3 regions of the Streptomyces marispadix genome follow, and region 1 is predicted to be linked to each of the others. Evidence: riboswitches for the same ligand, from Rfam matches in the RefSeq annotation. Region 1 holds a riboswitch; each other region holds the start of a gene.
The links. Region 1 has a riboswitch for cyclic di-AMP ahead of MMA15_RS17660 (C40 family peptidase). Riboswitches for the same ligand answer to the same signal wherever they lie in the genome.
Positions count from the first base shown of each region.

Region 2: it holds a riboswitch for cyclic di-AMP, as region 1 does, so the genes downstream of both, MMA15_RS12415 (M23 family metallopeptidase) here and MMA15_RS17660 (C40 family peptidase) in region 1, are expected to answer to the same signal.
Region 3: it holds a riboswitch for cyclic di-AMP, as region 1 does, so the genes downstream of both, MMA15_RS27810 (transglycosylase family protein) here and MMA15_RS17660 (C40 family peptidase) in region 1, are expected to answer to the same signal.

Region 1 covers NZ_JAKWJU010000002.1:4,191,633-4,201,104, forward strand. Annotated here, with positions in the region: gene MMA15_RS17650 (cytochrome P450 family protein) at 1-489, shown strand, start outside; gene MMA15_RS17655 (hypothetical protein) at 581-934, shown strand; gene MMA15_RS17660 (C40 family peptidase) at 1,176-2,273, opposite strand; cyclic di-AMP (ydaO/yuaA leader) riboswitch at 2,281-2,457, opposite strand; gene pcrA (DNA helicase PcrA) at 2,667-5,234, shown strand; gene MMA15_RS28260 (M23 family metallopeptidase) at 5,394-7,079, opposite strand; gene icmB (coenzyme B12-dependent isobutyryl CoA mutase small subunit) at 7,708-8,118, shown strand; partial or broken gene MMA15_RS17680 (DUF5691 domain-containing protein) at 8,164-9,472, opposite strand, start outside.
Region 2 covers NZ_JAKWJU010000002.1:2,975,162-2,984,633, reverse strand. Annotated here, with positions in the region: gene MMA15_RS12425 (PP2C family protein-serine/threonine phosphatase) at 1-481, opposite strand, end outside; gene MMA15_RS12420 (Rieske (2Fe-2S) protein) at 871-1,797, opposite strand; cyclic di-AMP (ydaO/yuaA leader) riboswitch at 2,332-2,494, shown strand; gene MMA15_RS12415 (M23 family metallopeptidase) at 2,902-3,861, shown strand; gene MMA15_RS12410 (aldo/keto reductase) at 4,478-5,533, shown strand; gene MMA15_RS12405 (PPOX class F420-dependent oxidoreductase) at 5,585-6,061, opposite strand; gene MMA15_RS12400 (PIG-L deacetylase family protein) at 6,302-7,111, shown strand; gene MMA15_RS12395 (hypothetical protein) at 7,219-7,689, opposite strand; gene MMA15_RS12390 (PrsW family intramembrane metalloprotease) at 7,909-9,472, opposite strand, start outside.
Region 3 covers NZ_JAKWJU010000002.1:1,610,067-1,619,538, reverse strand. Annotated here, with positions in the region: gene MMA15_RS06965 (thiamine pyrophosphate-dependent enzyme) at 1-216, shown strand, start outside; gene MMA15_RS27810 (transglycosylase family protein) at 483-1,511, opposite strand; cyclic di-AMP (ydaO/yuaA leader) riboswitch at 1,517-1,699, opposite strand; gene MMA15_RS06950 (response regulator) at 1,955-2,764, opposite strand; gene MMA15_RS06945 (oxidoreductase) at 3,061-3,978, opposite strand; gene MMA15_RS06940 (alpha/beta fold hydrolase) at 4,172-5,020, opposite strand; partial or broken gene MMA15_RS06935 (class-II fumarase/aspartase family protein) at 5,362-6,810, opposite strand; gene pcaG (protocatechuate 3,4-dioxygenase subunit alpha) at 6,953-7,588, opposite strand; gene pcaH (protocatechuate 3,4-dioxygenase subunit beta) at 7,588-8,355, opposite strand; gene MMA15_RS06920 (MarR family winged helix-turn-helix transcriptional regulator) at 8,706-9,143, shown strand; gene MMA15_RS06915 (nitrite reductase small subunit NirD) at 9,324-9,472, opposite strand, start outside.

The DNA of each region.
Region 1 (9,472 bases):
GGTCATGAGACGACGGTCAACCTGATCGGCAACGGCATGCGCGCCCTCTTCTCCCACCCGGACCAACTCGCCGATCTCCGCGCCGACTTCGGTCTGATGGACGGGGCCGTCGAGGAGATGCTGCGCTACGACGGGCCGGTCGAGACGTGCACCGAGCGGCTCGCCGTCGAGGACGTGGAGATGGACGGGGTGACAATCCCCGCGGGTTCGACCGTCCTCATCGCCATGGCCGACGCCGACCGCGACCCCGAGCGCTTCGACGATCCCGACCGCTTCGACATCCGCCGGGACGCACGCGGCCACATCGCCTTCGGGCACGGGCTGCACTACTGCCTGGGCGCGCCGCTGGCCCGGCTGGAGGGGCGTATCGCGATCCGCTCGCTGCTGGAGCGCTGCCCCGGCATCACGTGCGACGCGGACGAGGCCACGCTGCCGTGGATGCCGGGAATGCTGATCAGGGGGGTCAAGCGGCTGCCGGTCCGCTGGTGACCGACAGTCCCCCGCCGACCGGTCGCCGGGGGCCGCCTCGGGCACGGGCCCCGGGCCCGGCGCGCGTCGCCCCCGTCGCTAGGCTCCGGCCATGGACGTACTCATAAATGTCTTCGTCGGGCTCCACGTCATCGGCATCGCGGCCCTGCTGGGCGGCTTCTTCTTCCAGATGAAGGCGATGCGTACGAACGAGGCCCGGTTCGTCCCCGGCATGCTGCACGGCGCGCTCACCATGCTGCTGACCGGCATGGTCCTCGTCGGCCTCAACCAGGCCGCGAACGACCCGGTGAACAACGTAAAGATCGGCCTCAAGCTCGCGCTGCTCGTGGTGATCCTCGGGCTGGTGTATGTGAAGAGGGACGAGGAGAAAGTGCCCTCGTCCCTCTTCGGCACGGTCGGCGCGCTGACGGTGGCGAACATCTTCGTCGCCGTCCTGTGGACGTGACGACGAAGCCTGCAAGTCGCCTTCGCCTGCGGAGGGTTGAGCCGCCGTGCCCGCCCTGCCCCCGGGCCCGGCACTGCTCGGTCTCCGGAGTCCCGCTGCTGCCCGGCCCCTCGTCGGGCCCTCGACCGGGCTCCGGTCAGGCCCTCACCGGGCCCTGACCAAGCCCTGACAGAGCCCTGAACGGGCCCTGGCCGGGCGGTGATCCGGGCCCGGCCGCAGGGCCGCCGGGCCCGCGGACGGCTCAGCCCGGCCGCACCGCCGAGTGGTACGGCATGTAGCTGACGTCCTCGTACGTCACGTCCGCGCCGGGCTTCGGCGCGTGGATCATCTGCCCGCCGCCCACGTAGATGCCGACGTGGCTGATGTCGTCGTAGAAGAAGACCAGATCGCCCGGCTTCATCTCGGACTTGGCGACCTTCGTGCCGACCTTGACCTGGTCCCAGGTCGTACGGGGCAGCGAGATGCCCGCGGCCTTCCACGCGCCCTGGGTCAGCCCGGAGCAGTCGAAGGAGTTCGGGCCGGTGGCTCCCCACACATACGGCTTGCCGAGCTGGGCCTTGGCGTAGGCGAGCACCTTCTCCACCTGCGAGGACTGCGAACCGCCCGGCTGGGAGCCGTCGCCCTTCTCGGCCTCGCGGCGCGCCTCTTCGGCCCGTTCGGCGGCCTTGCGCGCCGCCTCCTGCTTCCTCTTCTCGATCTTCGCCAGGCGCGCCTTCTCCTCCGCCGTCAGCTTCGACAGCAGCTTGCGTGCCTCGGCGAGCTTGTCCTGCACTTCCTGCTTGTTCTTCTTCAGCGCCTTCTGCGACGCGGCGAGCGAGGCCAGCTCCTCGGTGGCGTGCTCACGCTTGCTCTGCGCCGCCTTCCGCTGCTTCTCGAAGTCGGTGACGGCCTCCTTCTGACGGCCGGTCATCCGGTCGAGCATGTGCGACTGCTGGAAGAACTGCTGCGGGTCCTCGGTCAGCAGGAGGGTCGCCGTCTGGGACATGCCGCCGGTCCGGTACTGGGCCGTGGCGTAGTTGCCGAGCGTGCGGCGCGCGTCGTTGAGCTTCGCGGTCCGCTCGGCGGCCTCGTCGAGGGATCTGTCCGCCTTCTTGCGCTGGGCGTCCGTCTTCTCCTTGGCCTCGTTGTACTTCTGCGTCGAGGTCTCGGCCTGCTGGTAGAGCTTGTCGACCTTCTTCTTGACCTCGGAGATCGACGGCTTGCCGTCGTCCGGTGCGGCCTGGGCGCTCTGGGAGAGCAGGGAGACGGAGGCGAGTGCGGCGGTGGTGACACCGATGACACCGCGCTTCTTAGAGGCGGACTTCAGTATCCGGGTGCGCGGCTTGCGATGGGACGCCAAGACCGGCAACTCCTTCCGTGAACCGCCTACCGGGTTAGCTGACGGGTTCGGGCTCTCGGAAGGCGGCCCTACGGGTCGTGCGCGGTGCTTCCGCGGTGCGACTTCCCGATTCACCCCGGGTGCGTACGCGGTCTCACGTTCTCCGCTGCACGCGGTGGGTCCCCGGCTCCGGCGAAGCGCTCCTGGGAGGCCCGTCGGACGTCCGTCGGATTCGGCGGAGGCGGCCCGTGCCGACGCTTTCGCCGGACATTGGTGCGGACCGCCTGGCACGGCACCGTAGCGAGATGTGGGGCGTCTGTGAAGGCCGATAGGTGATACGTCCGATATCTGTTCGTTATCCCGTGCGGGACGTGGCCGTGCGGTGTCGGAGCGGCAATCTAGACTCGTTCGACGATGAGCAGCCTCTTCGACGACGAGTTCCTGGCAAGCCTCGCGCCCGTGCGCGCGCAGGACGGTTCCGCGTCCGTGGAGGGCCCAACGGGCCCCGGCGGAGCGGGGATCGGGCCCGACGACGGCCCTGCGGCCGGCCCCGCGGGCGCCGGCGGCTCGTCCTCGCATCACAGGGGAGGCACGCCCCGTACGGTCGTCGATCCGGACGCGCTGCTGGAGCAGATGAACGAGGCACAGCGCGCGGCCGTGGTGCACACCGGCTCGCCGCTGCTCATCGTCGCGGGCGCGGGATCGGGCAAGACGCGGGTGCTCACCCACCGCATCGCCTATCTGCTCGCGGCACGCCGCGTTCACCCCGGGCAGATCCTCGCCATCACCTTCACCAACAAGGCCGCGGGCGAGATGAAGGAGCGCGTCGAGGAGCTGATCGGGCCGCGTGCGCAGTCGATGTGGGTGTCGACCTTCCACAGCGCGTGCGTTCGCATCCTGCGCCGCGAGAGCAAGAAGCTCGGCTTCACCTCGTCCTTCTCGATCTACGACGCGGCCGACTCGAAGCGGCTGATGGCCCTGGTCTGCCGGGACCTGGACCTCGATCCGAAGCGCTATCCGCCGAAGGCGTTCAGCGCGAAGATCTCGAACCTGAAGAACGAGCTGATCGACGACGAGGACTTCGCGGGCGCCGCGTCCGGGGCGTATGAGAAGACTCTCGCCGAGGCGTACACGATGTACCAGGCGCGGCTGCGCGAGGCCAACGCGCTGGACTTCGACGACATCATCATGACGACCGTCCATCTGCTCCAGGCGTTCCCCGACGTCGCCGAGCACTACAGGCGGCGCTTCCGGCACGTGCTCGTCGACGAGTACCAGGACACGAACCACGCCCAGTACACGCTGGTTCGGGAGCTGGTGGGCACCGGCGAGGCGGGACCCGAGGGCGGACCCGAGGCCGAGGCCGGACCCGAGGGTGGTCAGGAGCGGCAACGCCCCGCCCCGCAACGTGCCGAACTGTGTGTCGTAGGCGACGCCGACCAGTCCATCTACGCGTTCCGCGGCGCCACCATCCGCAACATCCTCCAGTTCGAGGAGGACTATCCGGACGCCACGACGATCCTCCTCGAACAGAACTACCGCTCCACGCAGACGATCCTCAGCGCCGCCAACGCCGTCATCGAGCGGAACGAGAACCGCCGCCCGAAGAACCTGTGGACCCAGTCCGGCGCGGGCGCACCCGTCACCGGCTATGTGGCCGACACCGAGCACGACGAGGCGCAGTACGTCGCCGACGAGATCGACCGCCTCACCGACGCGGGCGAGGCCAGGGCAGGCGACGTCGCGGTCTTCTACCGCACCAACGCACAGTCGCGTGTCTTCGAGGAGGTCTTCATCCGCGTCGGCCTGCCCTACAAGGTCGTCGGCGGCGTCCGCTTCTACGAACGCCGCGAGGTGCGCGACGTACTGGCCTATCTGCGGGTGCTCGCCAACCCGGAGGACGCGGTGCCGCTGCGGCGCATCCTCAACGTGCCCAAGCGCGGCATCGGCGACCGTGCGGAGGCAATGATCGAGGCACTCGCGCTCCGCGAGAAGATCACTTTCCCGCAGGCGCTGGCCCGTGTGGACGAGGCGTACGGGATGGCCGCCCGCTCGGCCAACGCCGTACGGCGGTTCAACGTGCTGATGGAGGAGCTGCGTACCGTCGTCGAGTCAGGGGCCGGGCCCGCGACGGTGCTGGAGGCCGTGCTCGAACAGACGGGATATCTGGCCGAGTTGCAGTCCTCGACCGACCCGCAGGACGAGACACGCATCGAGAACCTTCAGGAACTGGCCGCCGTCGCCCTGGAGTTCGAGCAGGAGCGCGGCGAGGACGAGCCGGGCACCCTCGCCGACTTCCTGGAGCAGGTCGCACTGGTCGCGGACTCCGACCAGATCCCGGACGAAGAGGCGGGCGAGGAGAGCGGAGTCATCACGCTGATGACGCTGCACACGGCCAAGGGCCTCGAATTCCCCGTGGTCTTCCTCACGGGCATGGAGGACGGCGTCTTCCCGCACATGCGCGCCCTGGGCCAGACGAAGGAGCTGGAGGAGGAGCGGCGGCTCGCGTACGTGGGCATCACGCGTGCGCGCAAGCGGCTCTATCTGACGCGGTCGGTGCTGCGGAGCGTATGGGGGCAGCCCTCGTACAACCCGCCGTCCCGCTTCCTGGAGGAGATCCCCGACCAGTACGTCGACTGGAAACGCACGGGAGCGGCGGCAGGCGGCGGCGCCAGCGGCGGCGGAGGCATCGGCTCGGGCCTGGGTGCGGGGTTCGGCTCCGGGGCGTCCTCGGCGGTAAGAGGGGGCGCCGCGGGGGGCGTTCAGCGGCGCGGCGGGCCGAGCGGCTTCGCTACGCGGCGTACGTCGGACCGTCCCGTCGTCTCGCTGTCCCCCGGCGACAGGGTCACGCACGACAGCTTCGGGCTCGGCACGGTCGTCGCGGTGAAGGGCAGCGGGGACAACGCGGAGGCGACGATCGACTTCGGCGGCGAGAAGCCCAAGCGGCTGCTGCTGCGGTACGCACCGGTGGAGAAGCTGTAGCGGCGGCGGACGCGGAGCGGAGGCGGACGCGGAGCACGCGGCGGGGACAGCGTCAAGAGCCGCTGCGCGCGGCGCAGTCGGGTCCGGGCCGCGGGGGCCGAGCGGCCTGGTCTGACCGTCGGGTGTGTGTCTGCTGCGGGCGACCGGCTTGTGCCGTGCCTACTCGGGGTTGAGGCCCTTGCCGCGCAGCCATGGCAGCGGGTCGATGGCGTCGCCTCCGCCCGGGTGCACCTCGAAGTGGAGATGCGGGCCGGTGGAGTTGCCCGAGGTGCCGGAGTAGGCGATGGTGTCGCCGGCCTTGACCTGACCGGAGCGGATCTTGGTGCTGCTGAGGTGGCAGTACCAGGTCTCGGTGCCGTCGGGTGCGGTCACCACGGCCATGTTGCCGAAGGACACGTCGTACTTGGTGGTGACGGTGCCGTCGGTCGCCGCCATCACGGGCGTGCCTTCGCTCACGGGGAAGTCGATGCCCGTATGGACGGACATCCAGTTGAGGCCCGCCTGCCCGTAGGTGGCGCTGAGGCCGTGCTCCTTGACGGGGAGCGCGAACTTCGGCCGCAGGGCCTCCTTGCGGGCGGCCTCCCTCGCCTTGCGTTTGCGTTCGGCCTCCTGTCGTGCCTGGAGGTCGAGGCGTTCCTGGGTACGGCTGGCCCGGTCGGCGAAGTCGTCGGCGTCGGCGGAGAGTCCGGCGAGCTGTGTGTCGAGCTTCTTGTTGGCCGGTTTCACGGGAACGTCGGCCGAAGCCTGCGTCGTCGTGTCGTCCTGGGGCGCGTTGCCGGCGACGGAGGCCGCTGCGGCCGCGGCCACGCCCATCACGGCGACGGACGGAACGGCCACCGTGAGAAGCGCGGACCGCCTGGGTCTCGCGGAGCGGCGGCGGCCTGGCAGGTGCGCGACCCTGAGGTCCCGCTGGGGGTGTACGTCGGGGGCGTCGGCGCCGCGCGGCACGGGGTTCTCCGCGCCGTAGGCGTCGGGAGTGTCGTTGGCGCCGGGGGCGTCGATGCCGTCGATGCCGGTGTGTGCGTCGACGCCGTCGAGTCCGTCGTAGCTCTCGTACCCGTCGTAGGCGGGGAGAGCGGTCGTGGCGTCCAGGTCGCCGCCATGGGCGAACGTCTCGTCGGCGTACGGCTGTTGCTGCTGCTCGCCCGTGTCCGCGGTGTCGTAACCGTCGTAGCCGTCATACGACTCGTAGCCCTCGTAGGCCGATTCCGCGTAGGCCGCGGTGGTCTCGTCGCCCTGCGCGGGGACGGACTGCGCTGCCGCCTGGTCGTAACCGTAGGCGTCCCAGCCGCCGTTGGGGCCGGGCGTGTCCCACTGGCCGCCCGTCTCCCATTGATTGTCGCTCCACTGCGAGGCGTCCCACTGGCCGCTGTTCCAGCCGAATTCCGCCTGGTCCGCGCCGGGTTGGGCGGAGAAGTCGCCGGCCTGTAGGAAACCGGCCTGCGTCCAGGCGCCGTTCGTGTCGTAGGAGCCCGTGCCGTAAGTGCCGGTGTCGTAGCCGCCGGTGTCGTACGTGCCCGTGTCGTACGTACCTGTGCCGTATGCCCCGGTCTCGTAAGTGCCGGTGTCGTACGTGCCTTGGTCCGAGTAGGCGTCATATGTGCCGGACGTCCAGCCCGCGCCGTCCGTGCCGGGCATCGAACCGAAGAGCGGGTCCTGGTCGTAGGAGAAGTCCTGGCCTGCGAAGGTTCCCGTGGAATAACCGTCGTACGCGGCGGGTTGACCCTGCTGGGCGTAGACGCCGTGCGCCGCCTGCTCGTACTGCCCGGCGCCGGAGGCCGCGTACGAGAAGCCAGGAGAGGTGTCGGCCGGGAACGAGGTTCCCGACGGGTGACTGTCGTTCACCACCAACTTCTCTTTCGCCTCGACAGCAGGGGCGGAGCAGTGCGGTGACTGTACCCGGGGGTACGTGACGACGACAATCTTCAACAGGTTTTACAGCCCGGAGAAACGGGCATTCGGTGGCCTTTCGGGGCTCCAAGAACGCGATTTTGGCCTGGCGTTCGATGAATGTTCGACTAACTTCCGCGCCTGGGCGGGGTCCTGGCCGCTTCCCGTCGCGTGATTCCGGATGTCTCTCGTGCCGCCGGACGGCGGCCCAACTCCGTTGCGGCGCACGCCCGATGCGCGTTCTGGCGGCTTATGTCTGCATCTGTGCCCCTGCTTTACCGGTATCGCGGGAGACGTCCTGTACGGGCTGTCACCAGCGGAGGGCGGATGCGAAGCGGAAGGGCGGGGGCGCGCAGCGGGAGGGCTGCTGCGGCTGGGGCGTTGCGGCTGGGTGTGAAGGGGCGGCCGAGGGGTGCGGACCGGGCGCCGCCGTCGTGTGATTTCCCCCTCCCTTCCCGGTCGGGAGGGCCTCCGTGCGGGATGCTGGGGATAACGTTCGTTCACTCCGGCAGTCATGGTCCTCCGCGCCGACGAGGACCGCCGTAGAAACAGACCCCGGAGAGCCGTCGAGATGGAGGCAGTGATGAGTGTGCCGGGTCCGATCCGCGTGGTGGTCGCCAAGCCTGGGCTCGACGGTCACGACCGAGGGGCGAAGGTCATCGCCCGTGCGCTGCGGGACGCGGGCATGGAGGTCATCTACACCGGGCTGCACCAGACGCCGGAGCAGATCGTGGACACCGCGATCCAGGAGGACGCCGAGGCCATCGGCCTGTCCATCCTCTCCGGCGCGCACAACACGCTCTTCGCCAAGGTGCTGGAGCTGCTGCGCGAACGCGACGCACAGGACATCAAGGTCTTCGGCGGCGGCATCATCCCCGAGGACGACATCCCCCCGCTCAAGGAGAGCGGAGTGGCGGAGATCTTCACTCCCGGCGCGACGACCAACGAGGTCGTCGAGTGGATTCGCGCGAACGTCGGACGGCTCGCGGCCTGACGAACGGCCCCGGGCCCCCGGGCCGCGGCTCACAGGCTCATCGGCTCAGCATTCAGGATTCCGCGGATGTGCGTCGCTGCCGCCGCGCAGTTCGGCGAGCATCGTCTCCCGTAGCCGCAGGGTCGCCACAAGCCGCTGGAAGGACTCCGCCCAGTAGGCTCCCGCACCCGGTGAGCCTCCTTCGGGCTCGTCGGGCACGGCTGCGAGCGGCTCCAGCCGACCCGCGTCGGCCGGCGGGAGACAGCGCTCGGCCAGGCCCAGGACCCCGCTGAAGCTCCAGGGGTAACTGCCCGCGTCCCGTGCGATCTCCAGGGCGTCGACCACGGCCCGGCCCAGCGGTTCCGCCCACGGCGCCGCGCACACGCCCAGCACGCGGAACGCGTCCGACAGCCCGTGTGCCTCGATGAAGCCCGCCGCCCACGCGGCTCGTTCGGCTTCGGGCAGCACTGCGAGAAGCCTGGCCGCGTCCCCCGCGCTCCCTTCCGGCGGAGCCGTGGGGGCGGCCCGATCAGGGCACGCGCCCACTCCGCGTCGCGCTGGCGTACGGCGGCACGGCACCAGGCCGTATGGAGGTCCCGCTTCCACTCGTCCGCGACGGGAAGGCCGACGATCTCCTGAGGGCCGCGCCCGCCGAACTGGTCCGGCCACGCCCACAGCGGTGCCGCCTCCACCAACTGCCCCAGCCACCAGGCACGTTCGCCCTTTCCCGCGGGCGGCTTGGGCACCACCCCGTCGCGCTGCATCTCCGCGTCGCACTCGTGGGGCGCCTCCACCGATATCCGCGGCGCCGTGGCGAGAGGGTCCGGAGTGACGTATGTACGGGCACGGGCCGCCATGCGGGCGGCGAACGCCGACCCCGGAAGGCAGGCGAGCAATTCCGCGGCGGTCGCGCGCACGGTACGGGAACGGTCGCCGAGCGCCCGCTCCAGAAACTCCTCGTCATGAACGCCGATGCTCTCGCGCAGCGAATCGAGGAACATCAGCCGGTCCTCGGCGCGCTCGTTCGCCCATGTGCCGGTCAGCAGGGCCAGCCCGGCGGCAGGGTCCCGGCGGCGCAGCGAGACGAGCAGGGCGACCCGCTCCGCGAACAGGCCCTCCTGCCACAGCCGTTGGGCCTCGCCCGGCGGCCGGTCCGTACCGGCTGGCGGCTCGGGCGCGCCATCGCCCGGCGCGGGCTCGGGACCGTCCCCGGCTCCGTACCGGTCCGCGCGTGCGGCGGCCCGGGCGGTCCGTCGGGTCCGGTCGTCCGTGGGTGGCAGGGCGTGGCGGAGCGCGAACCTCCACTCCGGGTTCAGACCGGCCAGCCACATCCCGCGAGGACCTGCGAACGCCAGCGTCTCGGCGCGCAGATCGG
Region 2 (9,472 bases), 1.2 Mb from region 1:
CGGCCGCGCGGTAGACCCCCGCCAGACGCACCGGACCCAGCCGCTCCGGCAGGGGACGCAGCAGTGCGCGCTGAGTGGCCTCGGCGACGGCGTTGACCTGCACGAGCCGCAGGGTCGTACGTTCCAGGATCATCGCGAGCAGCGTCGAGAACGCGGTGACCAGTACGAGCGTGATGATGGGCCCGGTGATGTTGTCCGGATAGACGTCCTCCAGGGCGAGATGCATGCCGGTGAGGAGGGCGACGGACAGGGCGCCGATGGCCACGGTCGCGGACGGGCGGGTCAGCAGCGCCGCGAGCACCACGGCTGCGGTGAGGAACGACGCGAACGAATAGCGCGTCGGCGTGACCAGCTCCAGCACCAGCGCCATCACCACGAGCGTCGGCGGCAGCGCCTTCACCCAGCGGGGGAGCCAGTCGACGCGGCGGGTGCGGTACAGACGTGCGGTGAGCGAGCTGCTGCGGGGCGTTCTGCTCCGCATGCTGCCCAGGCTCCGCAGCAGCCCGGAGTCTCGCATCTCCTCCGCGCCGGGTGGACGCCCCCGCACGACGCCGGGGACGCCCGTCGGACCCGAGGGACTCCGGCCTTCGGCCGCCGGGTCTCCCCCGCTGCCCCTGCCTCCCGTGTTCACGTTCGTCCGTTCCCTTCCACGGGGCGGGCCGGGCCGCCGCTCCTGCTCCGGCCTCTTCCCAGTCTCCGCCGGCGGTGCGGATCCGGCTCGCCGTGCACGGGCAGGGGCGGCCGACCGCGGAAGTATGCGCCGTAGGCGCTGGTACGCGGGCGAGGCGCGGCGAGGGCAGCTCACACACCGGTGCGAGCGGGCGGCTTCCGCATCCACGCTCCGCGCCCGCCCGTCACTTCAGGGGAGCGTCAGGCGAGCCTCGCCTCCACCTGGCCCTGGCTCTGCCGCGTCTCGAACACGGGCTGCGGGGAGGTCGCCGGACCGGACACGTTCCAGCCGTCCGACAGCCGGAAGACGCTTCCGTGCCACGGGCAGCGCACACATCCGTCGCTGATCTCGCCCTGCGACAGCGGCCCGGCCATGTGGCTGCACCGGTCCGCCAGCACATGGACGGCGCCTCCGCTCTCCCTTACGACGACGACCGGCGTCCCGCCGACGGTCCGCCGCACCGCCTCTCCGACGGGCAGATCCGAGGCGGCGCCCAGGGAGTGCCAACCCGGCTCCGTACGCACGGAGATGTCCTCGGCGTGGTTGATGGCGGACGCCTGCCGGTAGGCGAGATGACCGCCGAGCGTGCCGCCGATGCCGACGGCGGTGAGCCCGGCGAACCCCAGCATCCGGCCGCGCAGGGAACGGCCGCGAAGCCGTGCGCCCAGCGAGGACATGTAGCAGGAGATGGCGACGGTGTTGGCGAGCGCGTGCACGAGCCCTACGCGCATCTGCGGTTTGCGCAGCTCGGCCCAGTCGATCCATCCGGTGATGGCGGCGGGTACGGCGGCGCCGAGGCCCGTGGCGATCAGCAGCGCGGGCGCGTAGTGCCGCCGCTTGCCCGGAATCAGATCCAGTACGGCCGCCGAGAGCCAGGTGCCGATGGGGATCTGGACGAGCGCCGGATGCACGGGATGGCCGAGCCAGTGGCCGTGCAGCGCGTCGCGGTCCTCTTCGCTGAGGGGGAGTGCGTGCACGGCCCGCTGGATTCCCTGGAGCGGGGGATCGAGCCGCGTGTCGCGCTCGGTCTTCTCGATGGCGGTCAGCACCCGTCCCTGCCGCTCGGGATGGGGCAGCACGGCGCGGAGGGCGCCGGCACATGCAAGCAGCTTCTGTGAATAGGACATACCGCCCGGTTCCCGTCAGGAGCGGGAGCAAACAGCCGGAGCGTCGCCGGGTCGTGGCGCCTCTGCCCGCCGGGCTCGTCTGTCGGTGTTCCGAACCCGGGCTCCTCTGTCGGCGTTCCGGGCCGGGTGCGCGGGCCGGGTGCGCGGGCCGGGTCTGGGTACCGGGTGCCCCTGGGGGTCGTCCGGCGACCCCGCCTCCTCGTCCCGTTTCCCCCGTCTCGTTCCGCTTGCGGCCCGTAGCGGCGATCCGGAGTGCCATGGAACGACATGTGCGCCGAACTGACGCCTCTTCACCGGCGGTTCACCGGTCACGCACGGCGACCGCACGTACCGGCCTGGGTGACCGCGTGTCCCAATTGGCCCCTACTGTCCGGGAAACTGCATGTCACGCGGCTACAAATCTCGCCGGAACCGCTTGGAATCACAGTCGCCGCTCTATTAACGTTCCATAACGCAGCGCGGTCGTCACCGCCGTCACGAGAGACGGCTCCGTGCGCCGTCGCCGAATCCTGAAAGTGCACCATCCCGAGCCACAACTCGATATCGCTGCACCAAAGGAACCGGGGAACCACCCCCTGCCACTCACAAGGCGGGGATGGGGTGAATCGACAAGTTCCGCCCACGGGCGGGCAGTTCGTAGGAGACCTTCCTGCTCCGAACCCGTCAGCTAACCCGGTAGGCGAGAAGGAAGGAAAGGAGAACGCCCCCGTGGCGTCCAACAGGCATGCCCCCGAGGGCACGTACGACCCGTATCTCGACGACGAAGAGTCCGGCAGATCCGGCGACTACGGCTCCTCATCCGGCGACGACGGCGCGTACCACCGGCAGTTCGGCTCCTCGTACGACCGTTACGACGACTACGCCTCGAAGCTGACCGAGGTGTACGAGACGCAAGGTCACGAGGGCGGGCCCCACGGGTACGACACCGTCCCCGGACACGAAGCGCCTTACGCCACGCATGAGTTCGGCACGCAGGAGTTCGCCACCGGCGGGTTCGGCACGCAGGAGTTCGCTGCTCACGAGTTCGGCACCCACGAATTCGGCGTCCAGGAGCACGACTTCGGGACGTCCGAGTACGGCAAGTACGAGTTCGGACCCGACTCCGTGCCGCCCGTACCCGACGCCTTCGGCCCGGACTCCCCCTCCTACGAGGAGTGGAACCCGACCGAGGACTCCGTACGCCCCGTACGCGGACGCCACAAGCTCGCCAAGCAGCGCGGCGGCAGCATGGCCCGCAGCGGCGCGGTGCTCGGCGTCGGCATGATCGCGGCAGTCGGCGCCGGCGGCATGGCCACCGCGCAGGAGAAGCCGTCGACGGCCATCTCCATGCCGGATGTCGCAGCGGCCGCCGACAAGGCCAAGGACCTTCCCGGCGTCAAGCTGCTGTCGGGCGGCTCCGAGGAGACAGTCGCAGGTCAGCCCCTCACACAGGCGGCGCTGACCGAGAGCGACACCCAGGCCGGCCGTACGGACGCGGGCGAGGCACTGCGCTCCCGCATCCTCCAGCAGGCCCAGCAGCAGCAGAACGCCGCCGAAGCCTCGGCACGCGAAGCAGCCGTCGACAAGGCGGCCGACGCGGCACGGGCGAAGGCGGCCAAGGCGGAGAGGAAGCAGGACGCCGCCGAGCGGGCGAAGGCCGAGGAAGCCCGCCTCGCCAAGCTCGCAAAGAGCTTCAAGCTTCCCGTCTCCGGTTACCAACTCACTTCCCAGTTCGGCGAGTCCGGCGGTCTGTGGGTCAACGGCCACACCGGCACGGACTTCGCGGCCTCCTCCGGCACGCCGATCAGGGCCATCCACTCCGGCACGGTCAAGGAGGCAGGCTGGGCGGGATCGTACGGCTACCGGACGATCCTGAAACTGGACGACGGAACCGAACTCTGGTTCTGCCACCAGTCGTCGATGAACGTCTCCGCGGGCCAGAAGGTCCGTACGGGCGAACTCATCGGCCGCGTCGGCTCCACCGGGAACGTCACAGGCGCCCATCTGCACCTGGAGGTCCACCCCGGCGGCGGCGACGCGATCGACCCGGCGGCGTGGCTGCGGGGCAAGGGCCTCTCGCTCTGACGCCGGCGGCGAACCGGAGGCCGGGCCCGCACAGTTGAGCCCGGCCGCCGTAAGGCTTCGCACAAGCGGCACCGCCTGCGACGACGGCATCACGGATTCCGGCGGCAGGAGTTCCGTATCCGCGGAGTCCCGCGTCCGCGGTCCGGTGCTCGGCGGCTCACACCCGAGCACAGGCCCCGCGACGATCCGCAACCGCACCCGTACGCAAGCCGGTTCGCGTACCCGCAGCGGCGCATCCGCCCCTCCCCGGGCGTCGCCGCATCTCACATCTGCACATTCGTACTGCCGACGCGATGACCTGTCGCGCCGCCGCCGCCTCGCACCGTCGGGGTGCCTGGAACACGCGCAACTCACCCATGCCCCTCGGCGCACACAAAGGAGGGGACGAGGCGGCGGCGGACGGGGGCCCTCTCCATGCGGGCCGCCCCTTGCGGGCTGTGCCCCGTGCGGGCCCGCCCCGTCCGGGCTTCCACGTACGTACTCCACTCACGGACCCGCGTACGGCCGCGTCGCCCGGCACCCGATGCCCCGGCGGCCCTGGTGGACCACCCCCCGACACCAGGGCCGTCGGCCTCCGTGCCTGCCGGGACGCGCACACGGGCGCTACGGTCGGCACATGTCTGAGTACGACTCCCCTGACGCGACCGGCGAATCGCCCGACGTGGCGAGCGGCGGCGGCCTCGCCTCCCGCCGCCCTCTCGGCCGGCTGTCCGTATCCCCGCTGTGCCTCGGCGGCAACGTCTTCGGCTGGACCGCCGACGAGACCTCCTCCTTCGACGTGCTGAACGCCTACACCGCGGCCGGCGGCAACTTCATCGACACCGCCGACGTCTACTCCGGCGCCCGGTTCGGCGTTCCCGGCGGCATGGACTCCGAGACCGTCATCGGCAACTGGACCGCGGCACGCGGCAATCGGGACGACCTCGTCATCGCCACCAAGGTCGGCGCGCACCCCGAGCGCAAGGGCCTCACAGCCGCCAACATCAAGGCGGCGGCCGACGATTCGCTGCGCCGCCTGCGAACCGACCGGATCGACCTCTACTACACGCACTTCGACGACGAGTCCGTCGACGTCTCGGAGATCATCGGCGCCCTCGACGACCTCGTAAAGGCCGGAAAGGTCCGCGAGATCGGCGCGTCCAACATCTCCCCGGAACGCCTCGAAGCCTCCCTCGCCTACAGCACCGACGGCGGCACCGGCACCGGCACGGCCCGCTACGCCGCGCTCCAGCCGCACTACAACCTGGTCTCCCGCGACACCTACGAGGGCCCGCTGGCGGAGGTCGCCGACCGGCACGGGCTGGCGGTGATGCCGTACTTCGCGCTGGCGATGGGGTTCCTGGCGGGCAAGTACCGCCCGGACGGGGCCGGTCCGGGGGGCACGGCCGGGGGTCCGGCGGGCGCGGCGGCCCAAAGCCCCCGTGCCGAACGGGCGTCGAAGTACCTGGAGACGGAACGCGGCCGACGCGTGCTCACCGCCCTCGACCAGCTCTCCGCCTCCCGCGGCGTCCACCACGCCACAATCGCCCTGGCCTGGCTCCTCACCCGCCCCACGGTCACATCCCCCATCGCCAGCGCCCGCTCCCTGGAACAGCTCACACCGCTACTGGCCCTCGCGGACTTCGAGTTGAGCCCGGAGGAGGCGAAGCTGCTGACGGACGCGTCGGCGTAGGGTGCGGGCACCGCTCGGCCGCGGCGGCCGAAGGGGCCGTACGCGACCGGATCAGGACCGCTGCGGCTGCCCGTACGCGTGTGCCACCCGCAGCCGTACGACGAGACGCCGGTCGGCGACCATCGCCGACCGGTACTCGTCCCAGTCGGGATGCTCGCCCTGGATCGCCCGGAAGACGTCGATCAGCTCCTCGACCGTGTCGTCCTGCGGATCGGCGGCGACGGGCGTCAGCTCCGCGTCGCCCTCGGCCACCGTCCAGGCCCATCCGTCGTCGCTGCGCACATGGAAGCTGGCACGCGGATCGCGCAGCAGATTACGGGTCTTGGCACGGTCGGCCGTTACGGATACGCGGATGAGGCGACGGGCCGAGTCATAGGTGTAGTTGACGTTCGACAACTGCGGCCGCCCGTCCCTCTTCAGCGTCACCAGCACGCCCAGTTTGTGCTCGCTGAGCAGTGCGAGCAGCTCTTCGTCCACGATCGCGGACCGTCCTCTCGTACCTCTCGTACTGTCCCGGACGCCCCGCATTGTCCCAGACCGCAGTGCCTACGGTCGGCGAACACGCGCCCGCCCGGGACAGTTGCGGCGTTTGCGCCGGGCGCCCACCACAGGCCGACCGTGCGGGGAGGGGCGGCGTCGCACCGGGCGAACACGCTCTCGCCCACGCCGGATGGCGAGCGACGCGCATGACGGCCCCGTATCTTCGTCGGGCCCCGTATCGTCGTCGGGCGCCGACATCCCCGAAGCGCCCGGCCCACAATGACCCTCATGCCGACCCTCGTCGCCTTCCACGCCCACCCCGATGACGAAGTGCTGCTCACCGGCGGCACATTGGCGCGGGCCGCCGCCGAAGGGCATCGGGTCGTGATCGTCGTCGCAACCGACGGGCTCATGGGGGAGGCGCCGGGAGACCAAGAGCCGCCGCGCATGAGGGAGTTGAGGGCTGCCGCGCGGGTGCTCGGGGCGGCGCGGGTGGTGCATCTCGGGTATGCGGACAGTGGGCATGGGGCCGTGCTCTATCCCGATCCGCCGGACAGGACGCGTTTCGTGAGGGCGGAGACCGACGAAGCGGCACGCAGGCTCGCGAACGTGCTGCGTGAAGAGGGCGCCGATCTGCTGCTCAGCTACGACGCCCACGGCGGTTACGGTCACCGGGACCATGTGAAGGTGCACCACGTGGGGAAGCGGGCCGCCGAACTGGCAGGCACGCCACGGGTGTTGGAGGCCACGATGCCAAGAGAGGCGTTCGGGCGGCTGATGAGGCTCGTGAGTGCGCTGCGGATTCCCGTGCGATATGACTCCGAAGCGCTCGGCCGCGTCTACAGCCCCCGCGCGGCGATCACCCACGCGGTCGGCGTACGGCGTTACGCACGGCAGAAGCAGGCCGCTCTCGCCGAGCACCACAGCGAGGTGGCGAAGGGGGCGGGAAGGCTCGCGCCCGCGATGAGGTTGCTGGTGCGGCTGCCGGTGCCGTTGTTCGGGCTCGTACTCGGCCGGGAGTGGTTCGTCGAGGCGGGGCCGGGCCGTTCGCGGCCCGGGCGGGTGCGCTCGTCCACGCCTTCGCCTCCGGCCCCGTAGACGCGTACGCGAGCAGCGCGTGGGCGGGGACGCGTAAGCGAGCAGACGCGTAGGGCGAAGACCTACGGGAGCGAATACGCCCTGGGCGAAGACCGCGAGAGCGCTCCTCAACGGCGCGCGATGCGGCCTCCGTTGGCGGCATACGCATCGGCGGTCGCCCGCTCCGGGACTATGCCCGATACCGGCGGAAGTACCTTGCCCTTGTCGCTGCCCGCGTCCAGGGCCACGCCGCAGGGGCGGCCCGCGGCGGGGATCACGTTGTCGAGGAGCCGCCAGCCGAGCACCTTGCGGTAGTCCCAGCCCTTCTCGCCCTCCTCCTCGACGGTGGCGGGCTGCCGCACGCCGATGGCCGGGTCGCTGCCGCCCTTCGCGAAGCGGGCCAGGGACTTCTCGTCGGAGAAGGCCAAGATCCAGCGGATTCCGCCGAGTTCGGCGGAGCAGATGGCGCCCTGGTCGTCGAAGGGCACGAGTACGGCGCGATGGCGGAAGCCGTCGAGGAAGGCCGTGAACTCCGGTGCGGCGGCGGCCACTTCCTTGCGTACCTGCTCCTCGGCAGCCACCAAGTCGGTCAGTTGCACTGCTGCCCCCAACCCTCTGCCGCCGTCTGCCGTCACACTCGCCCCAACTGGGGGCATGCTGGCAGCGATACGGGACCCCCGCAAGTATGTGCTAGTCGATGCCCGGTCACACGGAGTGAGGGGCTTGGGCCGCTTTGCGTCCCCGCGCCGAGCCGCGATCCGGCCCTCGTCCCGATCCGTGAGGCGCTGCACGAGCGCTCAGCGGAGCCCGCTCGAACGTCACCCTGCGGGGTACGGCCCAGGCCCGTACGGGGCAGCGGGGCCACCCCAACTCACGGGCGAGCGATAGCGGTTGAGGCTGACCGCCGCCGACGCCGTGGCCGGTCCGGCGACGCCGTGGCGCTGCCAGAGGTGGTGCAGCAGTTCCTGTTCGCGGGCGTGGAAGTCGGGCGCCGGCGAACCGTGGTGTGCGCGGGCCCGCAGCAGCGCCAGCGATGTGGCGAAGTGCTGGTATTCGGCGACGGTACGGGCACCGCTCGCCCCGTGCGTACGGCGTGCGAGCGAACGCGCCATCGCACGCGCCCTCATGGAGGCCAGCCCCCACGGCTCGGGAGCCTCGAACCAGCCGGCGGCAGCGTACGCGGGAAGGGTGTCGCGGACGGTACGCAGCTCCAGCCGCCGTGACCAGATCGCCAGCCAGGTCAGCGTCGCGAAGACCGGGATCATGAAGAGGGCGTAGACGAAGAGGAAGGTGAAGTCCGGCAGGGACGCGGAGCCGTTCCAGATCGAGTGCAGCAGCGAGGCGGTCAGCAGGCCCAGGACGGGGATGAGGACGCGCAGCGTCCGTCCCAGCCGGGGCACCGCGGCGACGATGCCGAAGGCTATGCCCGTGAGCGCCGTGAACAGCGGGTGCGCGAACGGCGCCACGATGATGCGGATGAAGAACGTCATGGCCGTGACCGACTCGTGCAGGGCCTCGGGGCCGAGGAGTTGGTCCTCGCCGAAGGCGGTGCCGAGGTAGAGCACGTTCTCGGTGAAGGCGAAGCCGGTGGCGGTGATCCCGGCGAGGGCGATGCCGGAGACGACGCCGTTGAAGTGGCGCCTGCGGAAGAGGAACAGCAGAAGTATCGCGGCGCCCTTGGCGGTCTCCTCCACGACGGGCGCGATGACGGTGGAACCCAGCACGTCCGCACGGGGAGCCTCGGCGCCGGCGAAGGAGGTCACAAGCCATGTCGTGGCAAGGCTGTTGGTGAGGAGGGCCACGAGCGTCGCCGCGAACGCGCCCCACGCGAAGGCGAAGAGATGGTTGCGCCACGGCGTCGGCTCGACGCCGTCGATCCAGCGGAACGCCGATATCAGCAGCGGCACGGGCAGCACGGCCAGGCCGACCCCGACGAGCAGTCCGACGGTCCCGGTCTGCTCCCGTACGAGCCCGAGGATGATCAGGCCGCAGAGCGCGAGCAGGGTGACGACCGTCAGGGCGCGGAGCGTGCGGCGGTGCCGGTGCCACCAGGAGGGTGCGGAGGGCGGGCGGTAGCGCCACTCCTCGGGGGACGCGGGCATCGCGGGGAACTGGGGCTGCTGCGCCCAGGCCGGTACGGGGTGGGTGTGGGAATGCGGATGCGGCGATCGGGGTGGGGCGAACGGGGCGTGCGTCTCGTGCGGCTGGGTGCGGGGCGGAGTGTGCGGCTGGGTCGGCGGCGCGTGCGTAGGACCGTTCACCGTGGGCGGGCCCGGAGCCGGGGCCTGCTGGTGCGGGAGGCGGGCGCCCGCTGCGGACGGACCGTCGGGATTCGGGCCCGTCGCGCCCGGCCCGCCCTGCTCCAGGCTCGTACCGTCCCGT
Region 3 (9,472 bases), 2.6 Mb from region 1:
CTCGCGGAGAAGCACCAAGACACCGCGCCATGGCCGGACTTCGAAGAGGTCAGTGTCTCCGGCATGGCGGAGGCACTGGGATGTTCCGCGCGGCGCGTGACCGGACATGCGGAACTGCTCGCGGAATTGGACGCACTGCTGCCCGAACTGGCCCACAGCACAAGGCCGGTGGTTCTGGAAGTCGCGGTGAAGGCCGACGAGGTCTTCCAGCCCTGACTTCCAGTCCTGGCTTTCATCCTTGAAACCCGGCAGCCCTGAATCGACCTCGTGATTCTCCCCGCGCTGCCGTAGCGGTACCGCGGCAGAGGTACTGCCGTATCGGTTTCGCCGTATCTGTGGCGGCAAATGAAAGCCGTCGGCGGCCGTCCACCGGAATGTTCCCGTGGACGGCCGCCGACGGCGGGCCGCAATGCGGCGCGAATTTGCGAACCACTGAATCGTCCGGCAGGTCCCGAGGAGCCGGATTCCGCCGAACGGTCGCGTCAGTACGGTCCGTTGACGTTGTCGATGGAGCCGTACCTGGCCGCCGCGTAATTGCACGCGGCCACGATGTTCGCGACGGGGTCGGTCATGCTGTCGGCCGTGCCCTCGACGTGGTAGGCGTCGAAGGTGGGCTTGATGGTCTGGAGCAGACCCTTGGACGGGGTGCCGTTCTGGGCGTTGATGTCCCAGTTGTTGACGGCGTTCGGGTTGCCGCCGGACTCCCGCATGATGTTCCGCTTGATGCCGTCGTAAGTCCCGGGAATGCTCTTCGACTTCATGATGTCGAGAGCCTCGCGGATCCATCCGTCGAGGGTGTTCCCGTACTTCGAACCGGACGTGTGCGTGCCGCCGGCCTGCGGTGCCCCGCCGCCCTGCGGCTGGCCGCCCTGGTCCTGGGCCTCGCCGGAGAGGGCGAGCCTCTGGCCCGGGTGGATCAGGTCGGGGTCTGATCCGACGGTCTTGCGGTTGGCCTCGTAGAGCTTCCGCCAGCCGCCCTCGGTGTCGTGCTCGCGGGCGATCGCGGCGAGGGTGTCGCCGGTCGCGACGGTGTACTGCTCGTCGTCGCCCTTCTCGGACTTCTTCTGCTTCGCCGCGGGCTTGGCCTTCTCGGAGTCCGAGGAGAGATCCGGTGCCGCGCTGTCGCTGCCGAGCCCGGCCTTCGGGCCGCACGACGGCCAGGCCCCTGCGCCCTGGCTGTCGAGCACCTTCTCGCCGACCTTGATCTGCTCCTCCTTGGTGGCCTGGTCTGCGCGCGGCGCGTACTCCGTGCCGCCGTTGGCGGCCCAGGTGCTCTGGCTGAACTGGAGGCCGCCGTAGTAGCCGTTGCCGGAGTTGATGGACCAGTTCCCCGAGGACTCGCACTGGGCGACCTTGTCCCAGGTGTCGACGGAGGCGGCGTGAGCGCTGCCGGTACCGACGAACGGAAGGGCGAGGCCCGCACCGCCGGCGGTAATGGCGAGGGAAGTGCGCGACATTCTGCGCGTGATACGGCGATTGGGCTGACGACGGTGTCGACCGCGTCCGGACATAGGGCTGTTCCTCTCCTGCGCCTGCGAGGTGAGCTGTCGGATTCGGGCTGGAGTTGCCCGGCCGCGGCGAATGCGAGGGGGCATTCGCATACGGCTTCACCCCTAGCCGTGCGCACCTTGGGTGCGGAACGCGCGGCACTTACTTTGGGTCCCCCGCTCCTGCCGGGCTGGGATTGCGTTGTTTTCCGCCGCTGGGCGGCAGGATTAGGCGTCCCGGCAGCGGACCACCGCACGGGAGACGCGGTGGGGTTGCACGTTAATCAGAAGAAAATCGTCTTCACAAGAAAGCTGAGTGCACCGAGGAGAGGGAAGATCACCGGAATTGGCCGGCAGTCGGCACCGGTTGATGCTCCATAGTCCTTGCGAAGCAAGGGAATTGAGAATGCGGCCCGACGGGCGGCAATGGCTTTGTGACTCTGGTCACTGATTGCCTGTGGCGCGAATCACGCGGACCCCGATGTCTCCTCTTGGGCGTCCACGCGGTGGTAGCGGCGTTCCGGGCGGCCCGTGGTGCCGTATCGGAGGGTCACGCGGGCGGTCCCCAGGGAGACGAAGTGCTCCAGATAACGGCGGGCGCTCACGCGCGAGAGCCCGCTGCGCTCGGCGCACTCGGAGGCGGACAGGCCGGAGCTGCCGCCGGCGGCCTCGAGGGTGGCGCGCACCAGCTCCGCGGTCTGCTCGGTGAGGCCCTTGGGCAGGCGGGCCGGGGTGTGGGCCGCGGGGGCCGCGGGGTGCGGGGACGTGGCCGTGGCTGCGTCGGCCGTGCCCGTGGCGGTGCGGGCCCCGTCCGTGCCGTCCGGTGCCGCTTCGCCGGGCGCACCCGCGAAGAGCCGGTCGACATCGTCCTGTTCGGGAGCGTGGAGCGCGGCCAGCTCCGCGCGGCGCTCCGCGTACCGGCTCAGCCGCTCCCTGAGGAGCTGCCCCTCGAAGGGCTTGATGATGTACTGCACCGCCCCGCCGCGCTGGGCGCCCCGCACCGTCGCCGCGTCCCGCGCCGCCGTGACGACCAGCACGTCCGGGCTCTCGTCGGGGGCCGCCGTACCGCGGAGCTCGCGCAGGACCTCCAGGCCGGGCACGTCGGGGAGGTACATGTCCAGCAGCACGAGATCGGGCCGGAGTTCGCGCACCGCCGCCAGGGCGTCGTTGCCGCTGTGCACGGCCCGTACGACCGTGAACCCCGGCACCTGTTCGACGAGGGTGCTGTGCAGCCGGGCCACCATGAAGTCGTCGTCGACGACGAGCACTCGGATCACGGCTGCCTCCTCTCCTCTCTCCGCGACGGCAGGCTGGTCGTGTGCGCATGTACGGGATCTACGGGACACGCATGTTCGGAACGGGGCGAATGCGACCTGAGCGCCGAATCGTACGAATCGCGGAACCCGGGGACATTCCGGCCTTGTGGGCGGCTGGGCCCGTAGCGGTCCCGGCGATCAGTGCGGCCCGTGCGGCTGGGCATCCCGGCCGTCCGGTCCGGACGCAGGAAACCATGCCCGACGCACTGCCCGCACACCAAGGCCCCGGGGCCCGTTCACGGCGCCCGCGCGTTCGTTCACAGCCCCCGGTAGGTCACTCCCGTCAGCCGCTCCGAGGCCGCCCAGAGCTGCCCGGCCGCGATGTCGTTCCGCGCCCATGGCGCCCGCCAGGCCGATCCCGGGCCGCCCCGTACCGCGAGGATGCGCGGCCCGTAGAACGAGTCGCTCTGTACGTACGGTGCGGTCGCCGCGTACAGCACCGGTGCCGCCCCCTGGTCGGCGGAGGCCCCGACGGCGTCGGTGACGAGCTTGGTGATCCGTTCACGCCGCGGCTGCCCGGCCAGTCGTGGGCCCTTGGTCTGTAGCTCGGTCCTCGCATAGCCGGGGTGGGCGGCGGTGGAGGTCAGGTCGAGCCCCTTGTTGTCGGCGCGGTGTGCCAGCTCCCGCACGAAGAGCAGATTCGCCGTCTTCGACGCGCCGTAGGCCGCCATGGGCCGGTAGCGGCGTTCGCTGCCGAGGTCGCTCATATCGATGTTGGACAGCACATGGGCCATGCTGGCGACCGTCACGACGCGTGCGCCCGGTGCCGCCAGCAGACGTTCCAACAGCAGCCCGGTGAGGGCGAAATGGCCCAGGTGGTTCACGCCGAACTGCATCTCGAAGCCGTCGGCGGTACGTGCGTAGGGCACCGCCATCAGGCCCGCGTTGTTGATCAGCAGATCGAGCCGTTCGCAGGGCAGGGTGCGGGCGAAGTCCCGTACGGACAGCAGGTCCGCGAGGTCCAGCAGACGCAACTCGGCACGCGCCTCGGGCACTTGGGACATCAGCCGGTCGAGGGCGAGCGCGCCGCGCTGTTCGCTGCGGCAGGCGAGCACCACGCGGGCGCCGCGCCGCGCCAGTTCGCGGGCGGTCACATAGCCGATCCCGCTGTTGGCGCCCGTCACCACAGCGGTGCGTCCGCTCTGGTCGGGGATGCTGCGCGCTGTCCAGCTCATGCGGTTCAGCGTATGGCGGGCGGGCGTACCGCGCGAGGGAGCCGTCCCATACGGGAGCCGCGACCGGGACCGCGACGGCGACCGCCACCGTGACCGTCACCGGGACCGAGGCGCGAACGGGGCTCAGGGCCGTCAGCCGGCGCCCCCACGGCCCATCCGCATGGCATGCGCACCGGCTCGCTCCCCCGCCCGTTCACTGCCGGTCGGTCTGCTCGGGCAGCCCGTCGTGGTGTACGACCAGCGCGGCGGTGACCGGATCAGGGCACTCGGCGTTCGCGAGATGAGCGGCACCCGGAACCTCGATCAGCTTCGCGCCCGGGATGCCGTCGGCGATCTCACGGGCGTGCTCGGGCGGGGTGGCCGGGTCGGCGCCGCCGGCGACCGCGAGCGTCGGCACCGTCACCTCGGCGAGCCGGTCGCGCAGATCGAAGCGCGCGAGGGCGTCGCAGCAGGCCGCGTACCCGGCGGCGTCGGTCCAGCGCAGGTCCTCGATCATCGCGGCACCGTGCGGGGTGCTCTCGTACTCGGACCCGGGGCCGAACCACACGCCAGGCCGCGACGCGATCATCGATTCGGTGCCGTGCGCCCTCACGCCCGCCGCACGCGTGCGCCACGCGGACGGCTCCCCGAAGCGGGCCGAGGAGCACACCACGGAGAGCGAGGTCAGCCGCTCCGGGTTGTGGACCGCGAGGTGCAGTCCGACGGCGCCGCCCAGCGAGACACCGGCGTAGGCGAACTCGTCCCAGCCCTGTGCGTCGGCGGTGCGCAGCACCAGTTCGGCGAGGTGGCCGACGGTGGCGGTGCCGTCGGTGGGGATGAGTTCGCTGGACGAACCGGCCATCGGCTCGGCGGGCGAGGCGCCGTGGCCCGGCAGGTCCCAGCGCAGCACGCGGTGGCTGCGGATCAGCGCCGGGAGCTGGGGTTCCCAGACGGCCAGCGAGGTGCCCAGGGACGGGCCGAGGATCATCGGCTTGCCGTCGGCGGGCCCGTCGAGCCGGTGGTGGGGGAGCGGCACGGCATCGAACGGGACGGAAGCGGTCACGGTGATGTCTCCGGGCCTGCGTGAGCTGCGTGAGCTGCGGGGGTCGCGTGCGCCGTCCGGCGACGCGGGAGATGGGATTCCGTTGCCGATGGTCTTTCACCGCTCTCCGGTGTCGTGGGCCGTGCGCTGATCCGCCGGGGGGTCGGCCGGAGGCACGTCCGGGGGCTGCGCCGGGTGCTCGGCCTGGTGTGCTGTCCGGTGGCCCGGCCCGTCTTCTCTCCGGTCTTCTGCCCCGTTTTCGGCCGGATGCGCTCCTCGATCTGATCCCGGCTCCGCTTCCGGGTGTCCCTGCGGTTGCGCTCCCGGGCCCGCCCCCGCCGTATGCACGGGTCCCGGCCCCCGCGCCGCAGCGCGCGATCGGTGAGGGCCGCCGCGGAGCCCGTGTACCGCGTGGGGTCCGTCAGATCGTGCAGCCGCTCCTGGGAGAGCATCTCCCGCAGGGCGGGCTCTTCCTCCTCCAGCGCCTCGTCCAGCGTGATGCCCTCGTCGACGGCCTTACGGGAGGCGGCGTCGAGGAGCTTGCGTGCGCGGGCACGGCCGAGGAGCGGTCCGAGGGCGGCGGTGAAGCGTTCGCTGACGATCAACCCCTCGGTGAGGGCGAGATGTTCGTGCATGCGGTACGGGAACACCTGGAGCGCTTCGGCGAGTTCGGCCGCGGAGTGCGCGGACCCGCCCGTCAGCCGCAGCAGTTCGCGTACCGGCTGCCACTCGGCGTGCCAGGCGCCCGCGGGCCGTTCGTCCTCGGCTGCCAGCGACGACAGCACCGTCGAGGCGAGGCCGGTGGCCTGCCGTGCGGCGGCGGCGATCAGCGTGGCCCGCACGGGGTTCGTCTTGTGCGGCATGGCGGACGAGCTGCCCCCGCCGCCCTCGGCGACCTCACCGATCTCGCTGCGTGAGAGCACCAGTACGTCCGCGGCGAACTTGCCCAGGGCACCGCACGCGAACGCGCACGCGGTGCCGAGGTCGGCGACCGGGGTGCGCAGGGTGTGCCACGGCAACGGCGGTTCGGCGAGCGGCAGTTCGCGAGCGTAGGCGGCGAGCAGGCGAAGGCCCAGGTCGGTGGCGGGGACGCCGTGCGCCGCGCCGTGCGAGGACTCCTTCTCGGGGCCGTGGCTGCCGGGACCTGTCCTCGGCCGGGAGCCGTCGCCGCCTCCGCCTCCCGCGCCCGTGCTCGCAACCGTGCCTCCCCCGGCCTCGGCGTAAGCGGTGAACGCCGCCAGCGTGCCCGCCGCGCCGCCCAGTTGGACGGGGAGCGCCGCCCGTGCCGCCGACAGCCGGTCGTATGCGTCCAGTACGAGGCTGCGCCAGCCCGCGACCTTCAGGCCGAAGGTCGTCGGCACGGCGTGCTGGGTCAGCGTCCGCCCCGGCATGGGGGTGTCGCGGTGCTCGGCGGCGACGACGGCCAGTTCGCGCGCCGTACGGTCCAGATCGGGCAGTACGGCGTCCAGGGTGCGGGCTGCGACCAGCATCAGCGCGGTGTCGAGCACGTCCTGGCTGGTGGCGCCCCGGTGCACATACGGCGCGGCGTCCGGCCCCACGGCGTCCGTCAGGTCCGCCACCAGGGGAATCACCGGATTGCCGCCGGAGCGTGCGCGCAGCGCCAGGCCGCGTACGTCGAAGCGGTCGGCGCGGGCGGCGTCCGTGACCGCCGAGGCGAACTCCGCGGGCGCCAGTCCAAGCCGGGCCTGGGCCCTGGTCAGCGCGGCCTCGGCGTCCAGCAGGGCCTGAAGGACCGCGGCGTCGCCGGTGGCGGACTCGGCTGCGGAGCCCGCACGGGCGGGTGCCAGCAGACCGTGGTCCTCCGGTCCGGGACCCGGCCTCTCACCGGGGCCGCCGCCGCTGCCGGGGCGGGGCTCCGCGCCTGCGCCTGTGCCGGGGCGGGGCTCCGCGCGGGGGCCGCGGTCGTCTCCGTCCCCCGGCCTGTGGCCCGGATCAGTGGAAGTCAAGGAAGACCGTCTCCTTCTCGCCCTGAAGCCGGATGTCGAAGCGGTACGAGCCTGTGGCGGCACGTTCAGCCGTAGCCACCAGGGTCTCGCGCCGTCCGGCGTCGAGCGAGGCGAGAAGAGGGTCCTCGGCGTGGGCCCGAGTGTCCTCCGGGAAGTACACGCGGGTGAAGAGGTGGTGCAGCAGTCCGCGGGCGAAGACGCACACGCTGATGTACGGCGCGTGCCCCGGGCGTGCGCCGGGCTTGAGCGTGCGTGCCGCCCAGTGCCCGTCCGCGTCCGTCGGCACACGGGCGAAGCCGGTGAAGTCCACGCCGTTACGGCCGAGATGGCCGCCGTCGACGGGGTCCCGCCGCATGGAACCGGGCGCTCCGCCGAGGTCCCCGTCGGGCGCGGCCTGCCACAGCTCGATCAGTGCGTCGGGCACGGGCGCGCCCGACCCGTCGTAGACGTGACCGTGCACCGTGACGGTCTCGCCGTGGCCGGTGGGCGCGACGTCGCCGCCGCCGGGGAAGGGCAGCGCGTATCCGTAGAACGGGCCCACGGTGTGGGACGGGGTCGGCTGAAGCGACGGCTGAGGGGAGGCGCCGCCGGGGGTGTGCGCGCTTGTGTGTGTGCCGTGCATCAGCGGCCCTCCTCGATCCAGGTGGCGGACGGTCCGTCGAGGACGATGTCCCAGCGGTAGCCCAGCGACCACTCCGAGCGCGAGAGCCCGTGGTCGTATGCCGCCACGAGCGCCTGCCGCGCCGACTCGTCGGTGACGGACTGGAGGATCGGGTCGTGGGCGAAGAGCGGGTCGCCGGGGAAGTACATCTGCGTCACCAGCCGCTGCGTGAACGCGGTGCCGAAGATCGAGAAGTGGATGTGGGCGGGCCGCCAGGCGTTCTCGTGATTGCGCCACGGGTACGCGCCGGGCTTGATGGTGGTGAAGCTGTAGCTGCCGTCGTCGCCGGTCAACGTCCGCCCTACGCCCGTGAAGTTGGGATCGAGCGGCGCGGGATGCTGGTCGCGCAGATGTGCGTAGCGTCCGGCGGCGTTGGCCTGCCACAGCTCGATGAGCTGGCCGCGAACGGGGCGGCCCGCACGGTCCAGGAGCCGCCCGGAGACGGTGATGCGCTCGCCGAGCGGTTCACCGGTGTGCTGCCGCGTCAGGTCGTTGTCGGTGTCGGTGACGTCCGTCGGGCCGAACACCGGGGTGTGCAGTTCGACGGTCTCGGGGTCCGGCTCCACCGGGACCAGGGGCTGCTTGGGGTGGCGCAGCACGCTGCTGCGGTACGGGGCGTAGTCGCGGGAGGGATGGGCGGCGGCGGGGGCTCCGGCCGCGCGTGACCTCTCGTAGGCGTCACGCAGCTCGGCGACCTCGCGGTCGATGTCTCGCTGGGTGAGGGTCATGGACGCACTCCCTGTCGGCTCTCGCGGACGGGCACGAGTCGCCGGCCACATGCGGCGGAACCGACGAACCGGCCGCGGAGCAGCTCACGAAATGCTCAGTGTGCTGAGCGATTTCTGCGGAATGGCTCCGACGCTGCCACTGTGGGCGCAGTGCGTCAAGGGTGGTGCGGGTCGGTGAGGCCGAGGTGAGACCGGGTACGCAGGACGGCGGCCAAAGCGCGGGGAAGTCTCGACACCCTGAGCAGTGGGACACCAGAATCAATCAGTGCACGATCGGAAAATCCCGCCGGGGCGGTCCCGTCCCGGGCCGCACGGGGTGGCGGCAGCGGGCGAGGGAGAGCGGGGAGCGCATGGCGGCGGTCGATCTCAGCACGCACCCGGGGCATCTGGCCCGTCGGCTTCAGCAGGCCCACACCCTGCTGTGGGGCGCGATGGTCTCCGAGGAGACGACGTCACCGCAGTTCGCGGTGCTCAACGCGCTGGAGGAGAAGCCCGGCATGGACCAGCGCACCCTCAGCGACCATGTACGTCTCGACCGGTCCACCATCGCCGACCTGGTGGCCCGCCTCGCCGGGCGGGAGCTGGTCGAGCGGGTGCGCGACCCGGAGGACGGGCGGCGCAATGTGCTGAGGCTGACGGAGGACGGCCGCAGACTGCACCGCAGACTCGTCGCCCGCACCGCCCGGATGAACCGCGTCTTCCTCGCGCCGCTCGACGCCGGCGAGCAGGAGACGCTGCTGCGGCTCATCGCGAGGGTGGCGGAGGCGGCGGAGGAGCTGCGCGGCTGAGTCCGGGCCGGGGCGGGAGCCGGTACCGGCCGCCGGGCCGTGGCTCGCTCGCTCCGGCGCCGTACGTGACTCGACTGGCCCGCGCCGGGGCCCGGTCGAGGCGGACCGTGCCCAGGGCCGTTCCGCGCGTGGTGCGCGGTGCGCGGTGCGTGGCGCGCGGACCCCGGACCGCGCCCGCCCTCAGCGCGTGCGGGAGCGGAACACCGGGACGCTCACCCCGTCGTCGTCCAGGCAGCGTCCGCTGCGCAGGTCGAAGCGCTGCTTCAGCAGCGGAGACGCGACGAACGGCACGCCGTCCGCGGAGCCGAGCAGCCCACGGGAGAGGACGT